DNA from 2 places in the Pseudomonas muyukensis genome. Region 1 is predicted to be linked to the other one. Evidence: riboswitches for the same ligand, from Rfam matches in the RefSeq annotation. Region 1 holds a riboswitch; the other holds the start of a gene.

Region 1 (7,869 bases):
ACGGCTGTAGTCGCGCTTGGGATGGCCTTGGTTGTCCAGCCCCAGCAGCCGCGCCTTGCCGGCACGGCCACCGCCGCTGTCCAGCTGCATGCCGAGGTAGGCATGGGCATCCACGCCGACACCGACCAGGCCCTGGGTGAAGCCCGAGTTGAACGTGCCCATCACGCCATAGGCCCATTCCTCGGCCTTGCCGTTGCGCTCGGCGCGCGGCTTGTAGGCGTTGCGCGCGCCGCTGTTGCGCCCGCCATGGCGATAGTCGCGCTGGTCGAAGACGCTGCGGTTGAGCAACTGCCAACGGCTGTCGGCGAGCCAGCCTTTGCCCTGGGACTGGCTGGAATCGGCCAGGGCCAGGGGCGTCAAGCTCAACAGGGGCAGGGCGAGGACGAGGGGCTTCACGGGCGGTTTCCGCGCTCAGGGGCGCGAAAGCGCAGGATGCGCGCGCCATCGAAAGGGTCGATGAGGTAATGGGCGTGCACGCCGAAGGTACTGAGCAGGCGTTCGGCTGTCAGTACCGCCGCCGGTTTGCCGAGGGCCACCAGGCGGCCCTGATCGAGCACGGCCAGGCGGTCGCAGGTCAGCGCCTGGTTGAGGTCGTGCAACGCCACCAGGGTGGTTATCGGCAGCGCCTGGACTTGGCCGAGCAAACTCAGCTGGTGCTGGATGTCGAGGTGGTTGGTCGGCTCATCCAGCAACAACACCTGCGGGCGTTGCGCCAGGGCCCGGGCGATATGCACGCGTTGGCGTTCGCCGCCGGACAGCTCGGCCCAGCGGCGTTGGGCCAGGTGGCTGGCGTCGACGTCGGCCAGTGCCTGCTCGACGATGGCACGCTCGCCGGCTCCGAAGGGGGCCAGGGCCGATAACCAGGGGGTGCGGCCCAGGGCGACGGCGTCGAACACGCGGATCGCATCCAGGGTGTCGGCTTGTTGTTCGACCAGCGCCAGCGCCTGGGCGATACGTCGGCGGGGCAGGGCCGCCAGGGGCGTGCCGAGCAACTGGACGCTGCCGCTGCTGGGCGCGCGCAGCCCGGCCAGCAGCTTGAGCAAGGTGGATTTGCCGGAACCATTGGGGCCGACCAGGCCGAGAGTCTCGCCGGGCTTGACGGCCAGATCGATACCATGCAGCACCTCGCGCCCGCCCAGACGCAGGCGCAGGCCCTGGCAACTGACGGGGGCCATTGCGGGGCTGTGCAGCGCGGTCATGGGCGCCCCCGACGGCTGACCAGGATCAGGGCGAACAGCGGCGCGCCGATCAACGCGGTGACCACCCCCACAGGGATCACCTGGCCGCTGATCAGCGTGCGCGAGAGGATGTCGGCGACGATCAGGAACAACGCCCCGCCCAGCGCGCTGGCCGGCACCAGGCGGCTGTGCCCGGGGCCGAGCAACAGGCGCAGGGCATGGGGGATGACCAGCCCGACGAAACCGATGGCACCGACGATCGACACCATCACCGCGGTCACCAGCGCCGCGCAGCTGATCAGCAGCAGTTGGGTGCGGCGCACCGGCACGCCGAGCGAGGCGGCGGAATCGGCGCCGAAGGTGAAGGCATCCAGGGCCCGGCGATGGCCGAGGCAGACCAGCAGCCCCAGCACGGCCACCGGCACCGCCAGGGTCACCGCCGGCCAGCGCACGCCGCTGAGGTTGCCCAGCAGCCAGAACAGGATGCCGCGGGCCTGTTCGGCGGTGGCGGACTTGGTGATCAGGAACGCGGTGAGCGCGTTGAACAATTGCGAGCCGGCGATCCCGGCAAGGATCACCTGGGCATTGTCATGGCGGCTGGCGCTGGCCCGCGACAGCGCCAGCACCAGGGCAAAGGCCGCCAGCGCGCCGAGGAAGGCGCCGCCGGACAGCGACAGCGCCGCGCCACCCAGGCCGAGCAGGCCGACCGCCACGGCACCGGTCGAGGCCCCGGCGGACAGACCCAGCAAATACGGCTCGGCCAGCGGGTTGCGCAGCAACGCCTGGAGAATCACCCCGCAGGTGGCCAGGCCAGCGCCGCAGGCAGCGGCCACCAGGGTGCGTGGCAAGCGGTAGTTCCAGACGATGCCGGCGTCGATCGGGTCGAGCGGATAGCCCGCCTGCCACAGGTGATTGGCCAGCACCTGCCAGACCACTTCGGCGCCCACCGGGGTTTCGCCGATGGCGATCCCGGCGAGCATGGCCAGGCTCAGGGCGAGCAGCGCGAAGGCGCCAAGGGGCAGCAGGCGACTCATGGTTGCGCCGCACTACCGCTGGCGAAGGCCGTGGACAGCACTTGCAGCCCGCGGAACAGGCGGATGCCGGCCTGCATGGCGTCGGCGTCGAGGACGATGATGCGGCCCTGTTTCACCGCATCCATGTTGCGGGTCAGCGGGTCGCTGCGCAGAAATTCGAGTTTCTTGCGATAGTCATCGGCGGGGTAGCGGCGCCGGTCCATGCGCGCGATGATCAGCCAGGTGGGATTGGCCTTGGCCAGGGTTTCCCAGCCGACGGTCGGCCATTCCTCGCTGGACTCGACCACGTTGCGCACGCCGAGGGTCTGCAGCATGAAGTCGGCCACGCCCTGGCGGCCGGCGACGTAGGGGTCGAGCGCCAGGTCGGCGCTGGAGAACCAGAACAACGCGCTGGTGTGCGTCAGGTCCTTGCCCGCCAGTTGTTGCTGCGCCTGCTGCAGGCTGCCCTGGAGCGCCGCGTTGAGGACGGCGCCGCGCGCCTGCACGTCGAAGATCTCGGCCAGTTGGCTGATGCTCTTGTAGATGCTCTGCACCTTGAACGGTTGCAGGCGGGTGCCATCGGCGCCCACCAGGTTGTCCTTGCCTTCGCAATCGGACGGCAGCAGGTAGGTGGGAATCTGCAATTCGGCGAACTGTTCGCGGGTGGCGACCGCGCCTTGGGCACCGACCATCCATTCGAACTGCACCGCCACCAGTTGCGGACGCTTGGCCACCACCGCCTCGAAGCTCGGTTCGTTGTCGGCCAGGCGCTCGACCTTGTCGTTCTGCGCCTGGAACTCGGGCAGCACGTTGTTGAACCACAGCGAAGTGCCGGCCAGGCGTTCGCCCAGGCCCAGGGCATAGAGCAGTTCGCTACCGGCCTGGCCGATGGTCACCGCGCGCTCGGGCGCCTGGGCGAAGGTCTGGGGCACGCCGCAGTTGTCGAGGGTCAACGGATACTGGGTGGCACTGGCCTGGCCATTATCGGCCTGGGCCAGCGCGGACAGGGTCAAGCCGGCGACTACGGTGGCGAGGTGGGGCAACATGGTGGGGCGGTCTCCTGTCTTGCGCTGTGCGGTCATGGGCACGGACAGGCATCGCCGGGCGCGAGCCAGAGGCTGCAAGCGCAAGGCGGATGACCATCCCGGACACCCCGCCGGTTGGTGAACACGTGCCGGCAGGTCTCCTGACTAGTGCGTCCAGGCCCGGCGCCGGCCTTCCCGGATGGATCATCCAGTGGCATCGATGGCGAGGGCTCGGCACCTACAGTTGCGGGGGCAGTTCCGTTCGGCGCGCTGGGCGCGCCTGGGATTCCCTTTTGATTCCGTGTGGAAACCGGCGGGCGGCATGGTAGACCATCGCACCGCCGGGCGAAACGCCTTTACAGGTACTTGAGCCAGGCCAGGTCGCGGCGCCGCGCCTTCAGCCGGGCAAAGCCACGCACCGGCAGGTACAGCGCGGCGGCCAGCAACAGGGCCAGCAGCCAGACCGCGGCGATACCCTCGAAACCGAAATAGTCGCCCTGGTTGCGGCCGAACAGGGCGACGCTGGCCAGGTACAGCCCCTTGAGCACATACAGGTGCAGCAGGTAGAAGAACATCGGCGCCGCGCCGAACACCGCCAGCACGCCGATCCAGCGCGTGCTGCCAGCACGCTCGAAGCCGCGTAGCAACAGCAGGCCGGTGCCCAGGGTCAGCGCCAGGAACAACAGCGAAGGCGGGTACTTGGTGATGTTGAAGAAGCTCATCAGCGTCTGCGTAACATTGGGGTAACTGTTCCAGGGCGTTTCGCCGTAACCGTTGAGCAGGCGCAGTGCGACGAAACCCAGCAGGGCCAGAGCCCCGGCCAGCAGCAGCCGCCGTTGGCGGGTATCGGCCTGGCTGGCGCGGGCGAACCATGGGCCAAGGGCGTAGCCCAGGGCAATCACGCCGATCCACGGCAACAGCGGATAGGATGTGCGCAGGCGCAGGCTGTCGGTGACCACCCACCAGCCGCGATCGTGCAGGACCGCCCACGGCACATGCAGGGCCGATGCCGGCGCGAAGTGCAGGCCATCGAGCAGGTTGTGCCCCGCGACGATCAACACGCCCAGGGTGATAAGCGCCGGACGTGGCAGCCATACCAGCAGCGCCAGGGCGATCATGCTCAGGCCGATGGCCCAGATCACTTGCAGGTAGACCACGGTGGGTGGCAGCTGGAAGGTCCAGGCGAAGTTGACCAGGGTGAACTCCAGCACCACCAGGAACAGCCCGCGCTTGAACAGAAACGCCGAGACATCGCCACGGCCCTGGTGCTTTTCGCCGTACAACCAGGCGGACAGCCCGGTGAGCAGCACGAACACCGGGGCGCACAGGTGCGCCAGGGTGCGGCTGGCGAACAGGCTGGGGTCGGTGGCGTCGATGGTCATCGGGTCGCTGACCTGGCGGTGCAGGAAGAAGGTTTCGCGCACGTGGTCCAGGAGCATGAACAGGATCACCAGGCCGCGCAGGGCGTCGATGCTTTGCAGGCGTTGGCTGGGCAAGGGGGAAGGGGTAATGGCGCTGGTCATTGGCTGGGATCGTAGGCAGGAATGGCGTTCAAATGAAATGTTATCGTATTACATTTTATCAGCGCCTGAATAGTTCGATTTCGCCTGGCGGGCCACCAGGTGTTCGCCGTGGGTGATGCAGCGCCTATTAGACCGAGCGCCGCCCGCGCGGCGCTCGATCTGACAGACGCTGCATCACTCACGGCGAACACGCCCTGCACTGAAACTTTTTTCGCTGCCTGGCCAAGCTCCCGAGTGCGTTGCGGGCAATCCTCCAGATCACCACCACCCATAACCGCTGGCCTGCCTCCATCACACCCCGGCAAAACCGCCAGAACCACCCCGCGACACCCGAGGTTTTCCCCCTCGAACTCCCGATGTTTTTTCCTTTGCCTGTCACCACAAGCTGCGAATGTTGCCTTCGTGGACAGGCCACCAGCCCCTCTGGATCAGGGTGTACGGCCTCGGCCACAGCAATGCGCGACCCACTCAACGTACGAACACGACGATAGGAGATTGCTTCATGTTTAAGCGTACTGTGATCGCCGCCTCCCTGGTGGCTGCTACCCTGGCTTCGGCCCAATCCATGGCCGCTGTGGTCGGCGGCGGTGCCACCCTGCCTGAGCCGCTGTACAACGGCAACGCCACCTGGGAAGGCATCCTGCCGAGCGGCTTCAGCTACACCGGCGTGGGCAGCGGCGGTGGCAAGACCGCTTTCCTGACCAACGCGCCTGCGTCGATCAACCAGCCTGCCGGCACCAACGTCGACTTCGCCGGTTCCGACTCGGTGCTCAGCGCCAGCGAACTGTCGACCTACAACAGCACCCGCGCCGCTGCCTGGGGCAAGCTGGTCCAGGTACCGGCGGTCGGCACCAGCGTGACCATTCCTTACCACCGCAACGGTGTCAGCAACCTGCAGGTCAACGCCACGCAACTGTGCGGCGTGTTCTCCGGCAGCATCGCCACCTGGGGCGCCCTGCTGGGCAACGGCGACACCACCCCGATCAAGGTGATCTACCGTGCCGGCAGCAGTGGCACCACCGAACTGCTGGCGCGCTTCCTCAACGACTCCTGCCCGACCGCCTTCTCGGTCAGCAGCACCTTCACCAGCGCCAACGTCGGCGCCGAGCCGAGCACCTGGCAAGCCGTGGCCGGCAGCGCCGATGTGGTCAATGCGGTGAACGCCACCGATGGTGCCATCGGCTACGTCAGCCCTGACTTCGTCGACACTGCCAACAACGCCCAGGTCGCCCGTGTCAGCAAGCTGGCCACCGGCACCGCCGTGCTGCCGACCGTCGACCAGGCGCAGATCGCCCTGGGCAGCGCCACCGCGCCGAGCGCCGACCGTGCCAACCCAGCCAGCTGGGCGGTCACCTTCGGCCGTGGCGCTACCGACAAGCCGGTCCCGACCACCGGCTACCCGATCGTCGGCTACACCAACCTGCTGGTTGGCCAGTGCTACAAGGATGCCGCCGATGCCACCGCAGTTCGCGGTTTCCTCGACGACCTGTACAGCGGCAACCACGACCTGGCCATCGGCATTCACTCGTTCGTGCCGGTGCCACCGGCCTTTGCCGCAGAAGTCAAGAAAGCCTTCATCAGCAACGCTGGCAACGAAGGCCTCGATATCGGCAACAGCAACGTCTGCAACGGTATCGGTCGCTCGTAATACGGCTGTTCCCCAGTGGCCCGCATCCGCTGGATGAGGGCATGACCCTGGCGGTGCCCGTGGGCGCCGCCAGGGTTTTCTTCGTGTGCATCAGGAGCCCGACACGTGTTCAAGCAAAGATCCCTGCAACTGGCCGTACTGGCTTGCGCCGCGCTGGTGGCCGGCAGCGCCTGCGCCGAGGTCAACGGCGGCGGTTCCACGGCGGTGAAGCGCCTTTACACCGGCAATCCGCTGTACCCCAAGCTGCCACGGTTGTTGCCCGATGGCTTCAGCTACAGCGCCGTCAACAGCCTGGCCGGCAAGCAGGCGTTCCTGGCCAACGATCCGACGCTGATCTGGCAGGCGGCCGGTGGCACTGTCGATTTCGCTGCGGGCGAGGCCGTGCTCACGGCCAGTGAACTGGCCAGCTATCGCAGCACCCGGCAAAGCGCCTATGGCCCGATGATCCAGGTGCCGGTGGCCGGCATGGCGGTGGCCATTCCCTATCAGAAGAGCGGGCTCGATGCGCTCCAGCTCAGCGCTCAGCAGTTGTGCGGGGTGTTCTCCGGGGCTTTGGCCACCTGGGGCCAGGTGCTCGGCACTGCCGACAGCACACCGGTGCGGGTGGTGTATCGCGCGGGCGACAGCGGCACCACCGAGGTGCTGTCGCGGTTCCTCAACGACAGCTGCCCGTCGGCCTTCAGGGTATCGTCCCGCTTCACCACGGCCAGCCTCGCCACCCCGCCTGGCCATTGGCTGGCGGTTGCCACCAGCGCCGACGTGACGGCCCAGGTCAGCCTCAACGAAGGGGCCATCGGCTACGTGGCCGCCAACTACACCGAGGCGGGCAAGAACAGCAAGGTCGCCCGGGTCAGCAAGCAGCCCATGGCCGCCGGGATGGCAGCGCTGCCCACGGTGCTGGCTGCCCAGGCCGGGCTGGGCACCCCGCAGGCGCCGGCCAGCGCCGCCGAGCGCGGCAATCCGCTGCGTTGGGTACCGACCTATGGCAGCGCTGCCGGCGACTTGCCGGTGGCCGGCACGGGTTACCCCATCGTCGGCTTCAGCAACCTGCTGCTCGGCCAGTGCTACCAGAGCGCCGCGGATACCCGGGCGATTCGCGACTTCCTCGGCGAACTGTTTGCCGGCCAGCGGCGGATTGCGGTGATGGGCCATATCTTCGTGACCTTGCCACAGCCATTCGCCGATGAGCTGCGCCGCACCTTCCTGTTCGATGCCTATGGCGAAGGCACCGATATCGGCAACCCGTCGGTGTGCAACGGCATCGGCCGGCCTTGAGCCGCCCGTGTGCGTTGCCATACCCCAGCCAGATGAACTTTGCATGACAAAGCTTCGGTCGCCCAACGGCCGGAGCGCCTTATGGCAAAGCGGCATCAGCGCCGCCTGACGACTTTCTAGAACCCGCACAAGGAACCCTGCGATGTCGCGCGGCATGCCCCAGCCAGCCCTCCCAGCCACCGCCGCCCTGCATCGCGGCAAGCCTGC
Region 2 (7,869 bases), 460 kb from region 1:
CGTTTTTCCTGGTTGTCCAGGCGCGCCAGCGCCACCCAGCGCCGCGCCAACTCGGCCACGAAGTCCATGCGCTCGGGGTGGGCACGGTAGCAGACCACGTCGGCCTGGCTGCGTTCGCTGCGCCAGGCCAGGTCCTTGAAGCTCACCGGGCGGGTGATGATGCGCCCGTCAAGCTCCGGCAAGGCAATGTGCATGGCCAGGTCGCGGGCACCCAGGCCCTGCTCGCTCTGCTCCCAGCCGGGCCGGTTGTCCTGGGCGCAGATTGCCTGCAACACCGGCACGTCGCGGCGCAGCGGGCGCAGGTTGGGCTGCTCTGGGCTGGACAAGGCAAAACCGGTGGTGTTGATCACCACCTCGGCCTGCACCTCGTCGAGCCAGGCTTGCACCTGCTCCAGACAGGCGTGCTCCTTGAGGCTGGCCACGGCGATCGGCAGCGGGTTGAGCCCGCACGCCTGCAAGCGCTGGCAGAACACATCGATGAACGCGGTGTTGGCCGCCTGCAGGTGCGAGCGATAGAACAGCAGCGGCGCCACCGGGTACTCGGGGTTCCACTCGCCGTACCAGTCCTGCAGCACGGCACTGGCGCGGGCCGGGTGATAGACCGCCGTGCGCGGCAGCGGCTGGGGCTCGTCCCAGGGGTAGTCACGCCCCAGCCATTGGCTGGCCAGGCACTTGAACAGGTTGAGCGCGTTGGCCTTGCCACCCTGGCGCAGGTAGTGCCACAGGCGCTCGGCCTGGGCCCCGCGCAGCGTGCCCAGGTCGGTGAGTTCCGGGTCCGGGCGGTCGTCGCCCGGCACCAGGACCAACTGCACGCCACGGCTGGCGAGGGCCACCAACTGCTCGACGCCGTAGCGCCAGTAGCCGACACCGCCATGCAGCGAGACCAGGACCAGCTTGGCATGGCGCAGGACCTGGTCGACATACAGGTCGACCGAGGCGTGGTTCTGCACCTGCATCGGGTTGGCCAGGCGCACGCTGGGAAAATCGTCCGGCAACTGCTCGGCGGTTTCGGCCAGCAGTGCCAGATGGGAGTCGCCGCTGCAGAGGATCACCAGCTCGGCAGGTGTCTGGCCGAGATCGGCAATGCTGTCGTCCGGCACGAAGCCGCCGGGCTGGGTCCGCAGCAGGTGCATGGGTCAGGCGCCCAGGGCCTGGCGCAGGCGCGCTTGCAGCTGCACGGCGTCAAGGTCCTGGCCAATCAGTACCAGGCGGGTGATGCGCGCTTCATCGCTGCGCCAGGCGCGGTCGAAGTGCTTGTCGAAACGGGTGCCCACGCCCTGGATCAGCAGGCGCATCGGTTTGCCGGGGATGGCGGCGAAACCCTTGGCGCGCAGGATGCCGAATTCACCGACCAGTTGGCTCAGGGCATCGAGCAGCAGGCTTTCGTCGGCCTCGGGCAGGTCGATGGAAATCGAGTCGAAGGCATCATGATCGTGGTCGTCGTGATCGTCACCGTCGTGGTGCGAATCATGATGGGTGCGACGGCCATCGATATGCGCCTCGGACTCGGCGCCCACGCCCAGCAGCACGTCGAGCGGCAGGCGGCCACTGCTGGCCTCGATCACCTTGACCGCCGGCGGCAGTTCCTCGGCCACCTCGGCGCGCACCCCGGCCAGGCCGGCGGCGTCGATCAGGTCGGCCTTGTTCAGCACCACCAGGTCGGCGCTGGCCAACTGGTCGGCGAACAGCTCGTGCAGCGGCGACTCATGGTCCAGGTTGGGGTCGAGCTTGCGCTGGGCGTCGACCTGCTCGGGGTAGGCGGCGAAGGTGCCGGCAGCCACCGCCGGGCTGTCGACCACGGTGATCACCGCATCGACCGTGCAGGCGTTGCGGATTTCCGGCCACTGGAAGGCCTGTACCAGGGGCTTGGGCAGGGCCAGGCCGCTGGTTTCGATCAGGATATGGTCCAGGTCGCCGCGACGGGCCACCAGCTCGCGCATCACCGGGAAGAACTCCTCTTGCACGGTGCAGCACAGGCAGCCATTGGCCAGTTCGAAGACCCGGCCCAGCGCCTCTTCCTCGGTGCAGCCGATGCTGCACTGCTTGAGGATCTCGCCGTCGATGCCCAGTTCGCCGAATTCGTTGACGATCACCGCGATACGGCGGCCCTGGGCGTTGTCGAGCATGTGGCGGAGCAAGGTGGTCTTGCCCGAGCCGAGAAAGCCGGTGACGATGGTGACGGGGAGCTTGGCCAGTGTTTTCATGTCGCGTTGCCCTTGGCGGCTGTGGCGCGGGCATGCGGGACGGCGGCCGCGGCCATGCTGGCCGGGCGCGTTCGCCACCGGATCACCCCGCCCGGTTGAAAGTCGAAAACGTCGCGAGGCAGGTCTCCTGGCTTGCACCAATCCGGCGTCGGGGCCGGTGGCTCGGCGCCTTCCCGCGCGCCTGCGCAGTGGCTGTGCCGAACCTTTCAGTGCCTACAGTTGCGGGGGCAGCCGCGGCTTGTACCGCGTTCCCGTCTTAGCTCAGGCCAGGCCTGAGAACCTCGAAGCGGCAAGGCTACGCATCCACCCGACAACGGTCAACCGCCGCCGCGATTGACGCCGGCTACGCCCCGTGATTTGCTAGCGCATTGCCTGCAGGTGCCCCCAGCCGGGGGTGAAACGGGAAACCGGTGCGTCACATGGCCTCCAACAGGCCAGGACAAAGCCGGTGCTGCCCCCGCAACGGTAAGCGAGCGCACCCTGCCTCGCCAGCCCGGAGACCGGCCTGCCGTGCTCGATGAACAACCCCGCGGTGGGCGGGTGCTGTCGCATGCCCTGGGCCATCCGTGCCTGGGGGCGTCGCGCTTGCCCGTTGCCCAAAACAAAAGCAGCAGAGGAACGCGTCATGCCTATCACCAGTGCCAAGCACAGCATCGCCACCCCCGTCAGCCTCAGCCAGCGCCTGCTGGTCGCCGTGGGCGCCAGCCTGCTGGGCCTGAGCCTGGTGTACTTCGCCGGCTTCTCGCACATCGAGGCGGTACACAACGCCGCCCACGACACCCGCCACAGCGCCGCCTTCCCCTGCCACTGAGTATCCCTGCATGATCACGCGCATTGCCCGCACCGCGGGCTTCAGCGGGCTGCTCGCCGCCCTGCTGCTGACCCTGCTGCAAAGTTTCTGGATCGCCCCGCTGATCCTCCAGGCGGAAACCTTCGAGAGCGCCGCCCCGGTAGCCGAGCAGCATGAACACGCACCAGCCGAAGCCGGCCACAGCCATGAGCACAGCGCCGAGGCCTGGGCACCGGAAGACGGCTGGCAGCGGGTGCTGGCCACCACCGGCGGCAACCTGGTGGTAGCCGTCGGCTTCGCCCTGCTCCTCGCCGCGCTGTACAGCCTGCGTGAGCCGGGCCGCGTCAGCACCGGGGCGCTCTGGGGCCTGGCCGGCTTCGCCGTGTTCTGCCTGGCGCCCACCCTGGGCTTGCCCGCCGAGCTGCCAGGCACCGCCGCCGCCGACCTGGGCCAACGCCAGGCCTGGTGGATCGGCACCGCCGCCGCCACCGCGGCCGGCCTGGCCTTGCTGGTGTTCAGCCGGCATTGGTTGTTCAAGGTGCTGGGTGTCGTGCTGCTGGTAAGCCCCCATGTGATCGGCGCGCCGCAACCGGCGGTGCACGCCAGCCTGGCGCCAGAGGCCCTGGCCAGCCAGTTCAAGATCGCCTCCTGGCTGACCAACGCCGCGTTCTGGCTGGCCCTGGGCCTGCTCAGCGCCTGGCTGTTCCGCCGCGCCAACCCGGCCTGATGCTCGACTTCAGCCTGCAGCCCGCGCTGTACGCGGGCTTTGGTTGTCGCCGCGGCTGCCCCGTCGAGACCCTGGCGGTGCTGCTGCGCCAGACCATGGCCCGCCACGCCCTGCCCCTGTCGGCCTTGCGCGCCATCGCCAGCATCGACCCCAAGGCCCGCGAACCGGGCTTGCTGGCCCTGGCCGAGCGCCTTGGCGTGCCGTTTTTGTGCTTCGACGCCGCGCACCTGCTGGCTTTCGAGCCGATGCTCAGCCAACGCTCGGCCACTGCCTACGCCCAGACCGGCTGCTGGGGCGTGGCCGAAAGCGCCGCCCTGGCCCTGGCTGCCCGCGCTTCGCCACAACCCAACCTGCACGTGCCGCGGCAGGTCCTTGCCGGCGCTACCCTGGCGCTGGCCATCGGCGGATAATCCGCATCTTTACCTGCAAGGAACCGCCATGACGGTCTACTTCATCGGTGCCGGCCCCGGCGATCCGGAACTGATCACGGTCAAGGGCCAGCGCCTGATTCGCCAATGCCCGGTGATCATCTACGCAGGCTCCCTGGTCCCGCCTGCGCTGCTCGAGGGCCATAACGCCCGAACCGTGCTCAACAGCGCCGAACTGCACCTGGAGCAGATCGTCGAAGCCATGCGCCAGGCCCACGCCGAAGGCCTGGACGTGGCCCGGGTGCACAGCGGCGATCCCAGCCTGTACGGCGCCATCGGCGAACAGATCCGCCACCTGCAGGCACTGGGCATCGACTACCAGATCATTCCCGGGGTCACCGCCACTGCCGCCAGCGCCGCATTGCTGGGCTGCGAGCTGACCCTCCCGGACGTGGCGCAGACGGTGATCCTCACCCGCTACGGCGACAGCTCGCCGATGCCGCCTGGCGAACAACTGGCCGATCTGGCCCGGCATGGCAGCACCCTGGCCATTCACCTGGGGGTCAAGCACCTGGCGCGCATCGTCGACGAGCTTTTACCGCACTATGGCGGCGCCTGCCCGATTGCCGTGGTGCACCGTGCCACCTGGCCGGACCAGGATTGGGCCCGTGGCACCCTGGCGGATATCGTCGAGCGGGTAGCGGCCAAAGGCTTTCGCCGCACCGCGCTGATTCTGGTCGGCCAGGTGCTGGGCGATGCGCCGTTCGCCGACTCCGCGCTGTACCGGGCCGGGCACGCCCACCTGTACCGCCAGGGCAGTTGAAGCGATTGCCGTCGTTGACGACCGCGCCGCCCTGTAGGAGCGGCCTTGTGTCGCGAAAGGGCTGCAAAGCAGCCCCGGCATTGTTGAATTGAATACAGCCATGCCCGAAAAATCGCGAAGACCTTGCAAGGGCTGATTGCCGTCGGGGAAGGCGGCGTTGCACACTGCGTGCAACTTGCCAACGGAATGCCTGCCATGCTCGAACTGCGCCCCAACTGCGAATGCTGCGACCGCGACCTGCCGGCCGACAGCCCGGATGCACTGATCTGTTCGTTCGAATGCACCTTCTGCCGCCCCTGCAACGAGCGCCACTTCCAGGGCCAGTGCCCCAATTGCGGCGGGCAACTGGTGATCCGCCCTACCCGCACCGGCAAGGCCCTGGCCAACAACCCGGCAGCGACCCAGCGGGTCAACAAGCCTCACGCAGCTTGCCCTTGAGGGTATTTGTAGGAATTTTCAACAACATCTTGTAGGTTTATCAACACACCTATACTCGCCTATTACCAAGGCTCCTGATTATCCGTAAGGTGCGCGCAGCCCAGTTGGCCCGCCGCCTTGCGTATGCAGTGAAACGCAGGACGCGGGCTGCACCTTGTACAGGAGTTACCCATATGACATCCGTGTTGCTGGTTGATGACCACCACATTGTTCGATTGGCCGTGCGCATGCTGCTCGAACGCGAACGCTTCACCGTCGTGGGTGAAACCGGCAGCGGCAAGGATGCCGCACGCCTGGCCAGGGACACCAAGGCCGAAGTCGTCATCCTCGATATCGGCCTGCCCGACCTTGACGGCATGGAGGTGATCAAGCGCCTTAAACTGCTGGAGCCCGCGCCAAGGATAATGGCCCTCACCGGCCAACCCGCCGACCTTTATGTACGCCGCTGCATGGATGCGGGCATCTCGGCTTTTGTCAACAAGGACGAAGACCTCGATGCCATGGTGTTCGCCCTCAAGGCCTTGGTCAAAGGCTACTCGACCTTCCCGCAGATGGCGGTCAACAGCAATACCCTGGAGAGCGAGAGCGAGCGCCTGCGGCTTTTGTCCAATCGGGAAATGGAGGTGCTGCGCCGCCTGTGCGCAGGCCAGTCCAACAAGCTCATTGGCGAACAGATGAACCTTAGCGCCAAGACCATCAGCACCTATCGCGGCCGTATCATGGAGAAGCTCAAGGTCGAGTCGCTGGTTGAAATGGTCGACCTGGCCAAACGCAACAACGTGGCCTGAACCATGATCGGGCGCACGCTGCTGTGCCTGTTACTGGCCCTCTCATGGCCGTTATCCGCCCCTGCCGCCGTGCAGGGCGAAAGCCGCCACCTGCTGGCGCGGGCCTTGAGCGCCGCGCCCCCGTTGCAACTCGACGACACTGACCGACGCTGGCTGGCGCAGCGTAAAGAGCTGGTGCTGGGAAGCTCGCGTCCGGACTACCCACCGTTCGACATCAACACCAGCCAGGCCGACTACGAAGGCTTGAGCGCCGACTACGCCGGGCTGATCGGCGAACAGCTCGGCGTGCCGGTGCGGGTGCGCCGCTATGCCAGCCGCGCCCTGGCCCTGGCCGCGCTGCGCGCCGGCGAAGTCGACTTGCTGGGCACCTCCAACGCCTTCGAGGCCAACGATGCCGAGCTGGCCCTCACCCACTCCTATGCCGACGACCTGCCAGTCGTCGCCTCGCGCCATTCCCGCACGCTGCGCGAAGACGACGACCTGGCCGGGCTGCACCTGGCCATGGTCGACCACTATCTGCCGATGCAGACCGTGCAACAGCTGTTCCCCCAGGCCCAACTGCGCCTGTACCGCTCGACCCTGGCCGGTATCGCGGCGGTGGCCCTGGGCCAGGCCGACGCCTACCTGGGCGATGCCATCAGTACCGACTACGTGATCGCCAAGGGTTACCAGGGGATGGTCAAGGTCGACCACTTCGTCAAGGCGCCGGCCGGCACCTTTGCCTTTGCCCTGGCCCGCGACAACCCGCGCCTGCTGAAACTGGTGAACCTGGCCTTGGCCAGGATCGCCGACAGCGAGCGGCTGAACATCCTGCGCCGCTGGACCAGCGGCAGCACCAGTGTCCTGCTCGATCGCCGCCTGGCTGCCCTGACTCTGGAAGAGCGCGACTGGATCGAGCAACACCGCCAGGTCAAGGTCATGATCAATACCACCCTGGCGCCGCTGAGCTTTACCGATGCCCAGCAAAACCCCCGTGGCATCGCCCTGGACCTGCTGGAGCGCATCAGCCTGCGCACCGGCCTGCGCTTCCAGATCGTCGAGTCCGAGTCATTCCAGGACATGGTCGAGCAGACCGCCCAGGGCCAGGTCGACATGATCGGCGCCATCGGCTATGGCGTGCACCGCGCCCTGCGCCTGCGCTACACCCGCCCCTACATGATCAGCCCACGGGTACTGGTTACCCGGCACAATGCTCCGCCGCTGATTGGCGACCAGCCGCTGAGTGGCCTGCGCGTGGCGCTGTTGCGCGGCTCACCGTTGCGCGAGGGCCTGGAGCGCCAGGCCATCGGCATCCAGCCGATCGAGGTGGAGAACCCCTTGCAACTGATGGAGGCCGTGGCCAACGGCGAGGCCGACGTGGCGATCAGTTCGCACATCAACGCCGCCTACTTCATCAACCAGGTGTTCAAGGGCCGCCTCAGGATCGCCGGCCTGCAAGGTGACGAGCCGGCCCTGGCGGCATTCGCCGTCAGCCCGGCGCTGCCGCAGTTGCAGGCGATCCTCGACAAGGCGCTGCTGAGCATCCCGCCGGACGAACTGGAGCAACTGGTCAACCGCTGGCGTACCAATGCCGTGGTCAGCGACAGCCCCTGGCGCAACTACCGTACCCTGGCCTTGCAGGTGCTGGTGCTGGCCGCCGTGCTGCTGGCCGGCGTGGTGTTCTGGAATACCTACCTGCGCAAGCTGATTCACCAGCGCACCGAAGCCCAGCGCGCCTTGCAGGAGCAGTTG

Evidence for each region. Region 1 has a riboswitch for cobalamin ahead of KSS95_RS14845 (ABC transporter substrate-binding protein). Riboswitches for the same ligand answer to the same signal wherever they lie in the genome.
Region 2: it holds a riboswitch for cobalamin, as region 1 does, so the genes downstream of both, KSS95_RS16755 (CbtB domain-containing protein) here and KSS95_RS14845 (ABC transporter substrate-binding protein) in region 1, are expected to answer to the same signal.

Annotation. Positions count from the first base shown of each region.
Region 1 is NZ_CP077073.1:3,313,752-3,321,620, forward strand. Features, by position in the region: gene KSS95_RS14830 (OprD family porin) at 1-396, opposite strand, end outside; gene KSS95_RS14835 (ABC transporter ATP-binding protein) at 393-1,199, opposite strand; gene KSS95_RS14840 (FecCD family ABC transporter permease) at 1,196-2,212, opposite strand; gene KSS95_RS14845 (ABC transporter substrate-binding protein) at 2,209-3,237, opposite strand; cobalamin riboswitch at 3,351-3,546, opposite strand; gene KSS95_RS14850 (acetyltransferase domain-containing protein) at 3,573-4,739, opposite strand; gene KSS95_RS14855 (substrate-binding domain-containing protein) at 5,242-6,387, shown strand; gene KSS95_RS14860 (substrate-binding domain-containing protein) at 6,493-7,662, shown strand; gene KSS95_RS14865 (filamentous hemagglutinin family protein) at 7,805-7,869, shown strand, end outside.
Region 2 is NZ_CP077073.1:3,775,500-3,783,368, forward strand. Features, by position in the region: gene cobN (cobaltochelatase subunit CobN) at 1-1,133, opposite strand, end outside; gene cobW (cobalamin biosynthesis protein CobW) at 1,137-2,204, opposite strand; cobalamin riboswitch at 2,305-2,503, opposite strand; cobalamin riboswitch at 2,565-2,727, shown strand; gene KSS95_RS16755 (CbtB domain-containing protein) at 2,830-3,015, shown strand; gene KSS95_RS16760 (CbtA family protein) at 3,026-3,721, shown strand; gene KSS95_RS16765 (cobalamin biosynthesis protein) at 3,721-4,131, shown strand; gene cobM (precorrin-4 C(11)-methyltransferase) at 4,160-4,912, shown strand; gene KSS95_RS16775 (DUF1272 domain-containing protein) at 5,108-5,350, shown strand; gene KSS95_RS16780 (response regulator transcription factor) at 5,524-6,138, shown strand; gene KSS95_RS16785 (transporter substrate-binding domain-containing protein) at 6,142-7,869, shown strand, end outside.